Regions from separate parts of the Cobetia sp. LC6 genome, predicted to be linked through region 2. Evidence: predicted binding sites of a transcription regulator. Region 2 holds the regulator's gene; each other region holds the start of a gene.
What was found. Region 2 encodes sigma-54, which starts transcription at its own class of promoters, with help from an activator protein. Its sites were predicted from a motif close to TGGCACNNNNNTTGCTNT; they were not measured.
Positions count from the first base shown of each region.

Region 1 (2,202 bases), on a different contig from region 2:
GTGACCGCCAGCACGAAGGCCAGCCCCGGGTTGTAGAGATCCAGTCCCGCCGCGACGGTGATGATGCCGCCCAGCGCACCGGACATGGTCCAGAAGGGATCACGCGAGGACAGATAGGCACCGATCACGCCACCACCGAAGCCCATCAGGGTATTGAAGGCGAAGGCAGAAAGGTTGGTGCGATTGCCGTAGATGGTGGTCCAGCCGATGTCACCGGTGTTGAAGATGATGCAGCCACCGAGGAAGCCGAAGAAACCGACGATGATCAGCATCAGGCCGATCAACGTCATCGGCATGTTGTGCGGCGCGATCACCTGCGGCTTGCCATCGTCACTGTACTTGCCGATGCGCGCGCCCAGATTGAGCAGCACGCCCAGCGCGAAGAAGCCGGCCACGGCGTGCACCACACCGGCGGCGCCGACATCGTGGTAGCCCAGCTTGTGCAGCATCCAGCCATCCGGATGCCAGCCCCAGGCGCCCGCCATGATCCAGACACCGGCACCGAGAATCACCGCCAGAATCAGGAAGGCCCCCAGGCGGATGCGTTCGATCACCGCCCCCGAGAGGATGGAACCGGTAGTCGCGCCGAACAGGGCAAAGGCAGCGAAGAAGATGCCGGTGCCCATGTCATCGGCGTCCGGACGCATGCTCGCGCTCCACGGCAGAGCGGCGGACGCCTCGATGGGGATCAGCCCGTTGGGGAAGGCGTTGTAGATCCACCAGCCCACGAAGTAGAAGGCGGGGATGATCGAGGCCAGCGTCAGCACGTTCTTCATGCCGGATGCCAAGGCATTCTTGGAACGCGAGGCACCGATCTCATAGGCCAGAAAGCCTGCATGGATCAGGAACATGATGGCGGTACACCACCAATAGAACACCTCGATGTTCATCGCCTGATGCATATCCAATATGCTTTGCAACGTCTTTTCATCCATCGTCTTTTCTCCTTTACCGGAGCCTGTGGATCAGCGCGCTTCACTGTGCAAGCGGCACTGCCCGTCCGGGGGTTGTTGTTGTTTTTCAAGGGGACCTGCTGGATAAAGCAAGCGACATGCCAGATGACCCTCATTGGCCACCCTCAGCAATTCGTTGTTTTTACTGCATCATTCTTGAAACCGAGGACTCCTCTTCAGATATGAAGCCCATGAAGCCTTCCCTGCGAGGAGGATGGGCGTTATTGAGGCATGCCGGCCACGGCATGCACCGTGAGATGACTTGCAGGGCGCTGCATATACGCAGGTCATTGCTCGCGACTCACCTCTCATGCTTCCCCTCCTGGCAGTGAGATCAGCTACGCACCTTGAGGCGCTCCGGGTCATGGAAGGGCAATGTCACCACCTCGGCGGCGAGGCGCTTCTGATGGCCATCCAGCTGGCCGATCTCAAGCTGGGTTCCCGGGCTTGCGAAGTCCGGTGCCAGGCGGCACATCGCGATGGAGCGATCGAGCAGCGGCGACTGGGTGGCACTGGTGACCACGCCCACCGGATAGCGGCCGTGGTAGACGAGGTCGCCATGGCTGACCAGCTCGCTGCTGTGCATCTTCAGGCCCATCACGCGATGCCGTGATTCCGGCGCCTCGCGTTGCAGCGCTGCCCGCCCGACGAAATCATCCTCCTTGCTCTTCATCGGCACGGTGAAGCCGATACCCGCTTCATAGGGGGAGGTCTGCGGGCAGAATTCATGACCGGCGAAGATCAGCCCCGCCTCGATTCTCAGCATGTCGAGGGCATCCAGTCCCAGCGGCGCGATGCCATGGGGCTCACCCGCCGCCCAGATCGCCTCCCACACGGCCGGGGCGTCCTTGGGATGACACCAGATTTCATAACCGAGCTCGCCGGTATAGCCGGTACGCGACACCATCAGCGGAATGCCATCCGGCCCCGACAGACGACCGATCATGAAGCGGAACCAGCCCAGCCCCTGAACGTCTGGCTGGGTACGCGCATTCCAGATCAGCGGCGCCAGCACCTCGCGGCTCTTCGGGCCCTGCAGCGCGATGTTGTGCAGCTGATGAGTGGAGTCACGCACCGTGACGCGATAGCCCTGGCGCTGGGCAAGCTCCCTGAGCCACTGGCCGCTGGCCGGGTCACCGCAGATCCAGCGGAAGGTCTGCTCGCCCATGCGGAACAAGGTGCCGTCATCGAGCATGCCGCCGGTTTCCTGACACATGGCCGAGTACACCACCTCGCCGATGGAGAGCCG
Region 1 is NZ_JASSPL010000020.1:35,993-38,194, forward strand. It holds gene QQF40_RS16715 (ammonium transporter) at 1-935, opposite strand, end outside; gene QQF40_RS16720 (DUF1989 domain-containing protein) at 1,288-2,202, opposite strand, start outside.
Region 1: the regulator sigma-54 is predicted to act here: its motif matches at 1,040-1,057, upstream of QQF40_RS16715 (ammonium transporter).

Region 2 (2,202 bases):
GGAGCAAGCGGCGTGCCGGAAGGATCACCGAGTGACATCCCGGTGCAATACGGCTAAAAGTGACTTTAAAAACATGCGATTGACGGTAAATGATGCAGCCGGAATGATGGATTTTTGCCATCATCCTGCGCGCCATGATGGGCCATTGACGAGCGGTTGACGGAATGACAGGGCGCGCGCCAGGCGCGCCGGTGTCAGTAATGTCAGAGGCTGGTGAGAGAGAAAACCAGTGTTTGAGGTTGGCGGCAACGGCCATGATAGGAGGGAGACCAGGCGCATGGCAGCCGCAGGTGACGCATCAGGCCAGACGCTTGCGCTCGCTGGAGGATGGGATGCCCATCGCTTCGCGATACTTGGCCACGGTACGGCGTGCGACCTCGATGCCATCGCTGGCGAGCAGATCGACCAGGCGTGAGTCGGAGAGAGGCTTGCGAGCCGGTTCTTCCGCAATCAGCTTGCGGATGCGGGCACGAATGGCGGTGCTTGAGTGGGCGTCGCCACTGCCGCTGCCACCGACCTGGCTCGAGAAGAAGAACTTGAGCTCGAAGACGCCGCGCGGGGTGTGGATGTATTTCTGGGTCGTGACCCGCGAGATGGTCGATTCGTGCATCTCGACCACTTCGGCGATGTTGGCCAGAATCAGTGGCTTCATGCCTTCCTCGCCTTGCTCGAGGAAGTCGATCTGGCGCGCCATGATCTCGCGGCCGACCTTGAGCAGGGTGTCATTGCGTGATGACAGGCTCTTCATCAGCCAGCGCGCTTCCTGCAGGTTGTCCTTGAGGAAGGTGTTGTCGGCGGACTTGTCGGCACGCTTGATCAGTGCGGCGTATTCCGGCTGGATGCGCAGCTTGGGCAGCGCTTCCGGGTTGAGCTCGACCTGCCAGCCGTGGCGGGTATGACGCACCAGTAGATCAGGGATCACGTAATCGCTGGCGGGCTCGCCCCAGGCGGATGCCGGACGCGGATCGAGCGCGCGCACCAGGCGGATGACGTGATCCAGCTCGTCATCGTCAAGGCTCAGTCGGCGCTTGAGCAGCTTGCGATCATCGTTGCCCAGTGCCTCGAGGAATTGACGTACCAGGCGACGCGCCTGCGCCAGCAGCGGCAGATCATCCGGCAGCAGCGCCAGTTGCAGCAGCAGGCACTCGCGCAGGTCGCGGGCGAAGACGCCGGTCGGGTCGAACTGCTGCAGACGCAGCAGTACCTGCTCGAGCTCGGAGGCCTTGAGGCCGGGCAGGCCCTGGCCGCGCAGACCATCGACCAGCTCATCGAGTGACAGGCTCAGGTAACCGGCACCGTCGACGGCATCGATCAGGCTCTCCGCCATCTGGCGTTCACGGCCATCGAGGTCGGTCATCGCCAGCTGCCAGCGCAGGTGGTCCTGCAGGCTCTCGACGCTGGTATTGCGATCGAAGTCCGGCCCTTCTTCGCTCCCGCTGCCACTGCCGGAGCTGGTCAGGCTACCGGCGTGGTCCTGGTAGAGGTCCGACCAGTCACTGTCGAGAGGGTATGCCTCGGGAATCTCGCTCGAGGAGTCGGCAGTGGAGATCTCGCTCGTATCCTGTGTCTCGATGACATCCAGCGACTCGTAGTCCTCGTCGAGCTCCAACATGGGGTTGGACTCGAGGGCTTGCTGAATCTCCTGACGCAGGTCGAGCGTCGACAGCTGCAGCAGCTGGATCGCTTGCTGAAGCTGCGGCGTCATGGTCAGCGAGGTGCCGAGGCGGAGTTGCAGGGTGGGTTTCATGGAGTCAGTCAATTCACGGCAAAGGAACGTGCTTACTACGCTATACCGTGACTCGGGCCACTGACAAGTGGTTGCAGTGAATATTCAAGCAACTTGCATGCCATGTTTACACCAAGGTGGTATGGACGTCATGCATGCGCCTGATGTCAGACATGAAAAAGCCGCTACGCGATAAAATCACGCAGCGGCTTATGAAGCTTTCGCCGTGGGAGGGCTCAGCGCATCCGCTGGCCCTAGAGCGTGAACTCGTGGCCCAGGTAGACGTCGCGTACCTGCTGGTTGGCCAGGATGGAGTCCGCGTCACCGTGAGCGATGATCTGACCATCGCCGACGATATAGGCGGTGTCACAGATATCGAGTGTCTCGCGCACGTTGTGGTCGGTGATCAGCACGCCGATGCCACGGTCACGCAGTTGACGCACGATGCTCTTGATCTCGCCCACCGAGATGGGGTC
Region 2 is NZ_JASSPL010000001.1:41,410-43,611, forward strand. It holds gene QQF40_RS00195 (RNA polymerase factor sigma-54) at 299-1,747, opposite strand; gene lptB (LPS export ABC transporter ATP-binding protein) at 1,981-2,202, opposite strand, start outside.

Region 3 (2,202 bases), on a different contig from region 2:
ACGCTGACGAATGCGCTCCACCGCGGCCTCGATCAGCTCGGAGGAAACCGGGCGCTTTTCCAGCGCACGCAGCATGCCGGCACGCAGCTTGTGCTCATCGAAGCTCTCGCGCGAGCCGTCGCCCTTGACCACGCGCGGCATGACCAGCTCCGCCGTTTCGTAGGTCGTGAAACGCTCACCGCAGGCCGCGCACTGGCGACGCCGCCGCACCTGGTCACCCTCGACCACCAGTCGGGAATCCGTGACCTTGGTTTCATGAGTTCCACAGAAGGGACAGTGCATGTTGGAGAGCCTGCTTGGGTGCGAGGTGGCTGCGGCCCCGCGCGAAGCACAGCGAGGAAGCGGCGCAGCGCAGCCGAATGACAGCGAATGGCGGGTATTGTAACCGTTAAGGCCCCGCCACGGGAGCCTATGTCAGCCCCGACCTATCTGAACTGGCCTTGGGGAGCGGCCAAAGGGTGACAGGAGTTTCCTGCATTGTCGCCCCGGGTGACGGGCCCCGCGGCGAAAGCATCCATCATCCTGCTCGGCAGGCTTGAAATCCCCGCGCGATAACCGAAAGATGACGTCAGGGTAAGCGCCTCACAAGGACGCTTGCCCGAGCCGTGGAATCCTTTCACGACTGGCGGCGGATGATCTCTGCCGCGAGACTGATCACGATGACGCAAGGAGCTGCGACATGGGAATCATTGCATGGATCATATTCGGTCTTGTTGCCGGCATCATCGCCAAGGTGATCGTGCCCGGCAAGGACCCGGGTGGCATCATCGTCACCAGCATCATCGGCATCCTGGGGGCCGTGGTCGGTGGCTGGGTCGGCACCCTGATGGGCTTCGGGGAAGTGACGGGATTCAATCTGGCCAGCTTTGTCATCGCCGTGCTCGGCGCCGTCATCCTGCTGATTCTGTATCGCGTGCTGCGCAAGTAAAGCGTGTCATGAAGCGCAGTGGCGTCAGCCGGCCTCAGGCCACATGACGCCAGACAGGACGGCCAGCCGGCACATGCAGGCTGGCCGTCCTCCCTTGCAGGCTTGACGAATCTGGCCCGAGGCGTGCATGACTCAGGGGTAAAGGCGCCAGGCCGCCACCCACGGGCGCCGCTGAGCGATGCGCCATTCAATGATTTCACCAGGCGACGACCAGTCGACTTCATCTGATGCGCGCCCGCCTGTCTCGCCATCGGCCCCGCAGGATGGCGCTGGCGCGCTTCACGAAGATCACCCGCGACACGCTCTGCCCATTGCGACTCACGCGGCAGAGCCAGACCGCTTTTGCTGCCACGAGGATTGCCCATGTCCGATACGTCATCTTCCGATCACTCGACTTCCACTGCAGCCGATCCCGCGCCGAGCGAGGGCAACGCCAGGCCACACGCCAGAGTCTCTCTCGCCAAACGTCTCTCGCAAGCTGATTTCCAGGCGCACGCCACACGTCTGCTCGCAGAGATCTATCCACAGCGTCATGAAGAAGTCCTCAGACGCCTGGAGACGGTACTGGACTTCCATCGCACGCGCCTCACCCCCCGCGTGCCGGAAGGCGAGCCGCTCTGGAGCGAGCGCGATCAGTGGCTGATCACCTACGGCGACAGCCTGCAGCAGGAAGGCGAGGCGCCACTGGCGACCCTGCACGACTTCCTCGCCAGCCGACTGGACGACAGCCTGTCCGGTGTCCACGTGCTGCCTTTCTTTCCGTGGAGCAGCGATGACGGCTTCAGCGTCATCCACTATCGCGAGGTCAATCCGGCCCTCGGCGATTGGCAGGACATCCGGCGCCTGAGCAAGCACCGCGACCTGATGGCAGACCTGGTCATCAATCACTGCTCGCGCGAGTCACTGTGGTTCGCCGACTATCTGGCCGGCGTGCAGCCCGGTCGCGACTACTTCATCGAGATGGACCCCGACACCGATGTCTCCGAGGTGGTGCGCCCGCGCCCGTCTGCCCTGCTCACGCCGGTGCATACCCGTCGTGGCCTGCGCCATCTTTGGGCAACCTTCTCGGATGACCAGATCGACCTGAACTTCGCCAATCCCGATGTGCTGCTCGAATTCATCGGCATCCTGCTTTATTACCTCGAGCAGGGCGCGGGCATCATCCGCCTCGATGCGGTGGCCTTCCTGTGGAAGCGCCAGGGTACCCCCTGCATCCACCTGCCGGAGACACACGCCGTGGTACGCCTGCTGCGCGCCATCGTCGACCATCTGGC
Region 3 is NZ_JASSPL010000007.1:139,403-141,604, reverse strand. It holds gene nrdR (transcriptional regulator NrdR) at 1-282, opposite strand, end outside; gene QQF40_RS10340 (GlsB/YeaQ/YmgE family stress response membrane protein) at 680-928, shown strand; gene QQF40_RS10335 (sugar phosphorylase) at 1,292-2,202, shown strand, end outside.
Region 3: the regulator sigma-54 is predicted to act here: its motif matches at 1,041-1,058, upstream of QQF40_RS10335 (sugar phosphorylase).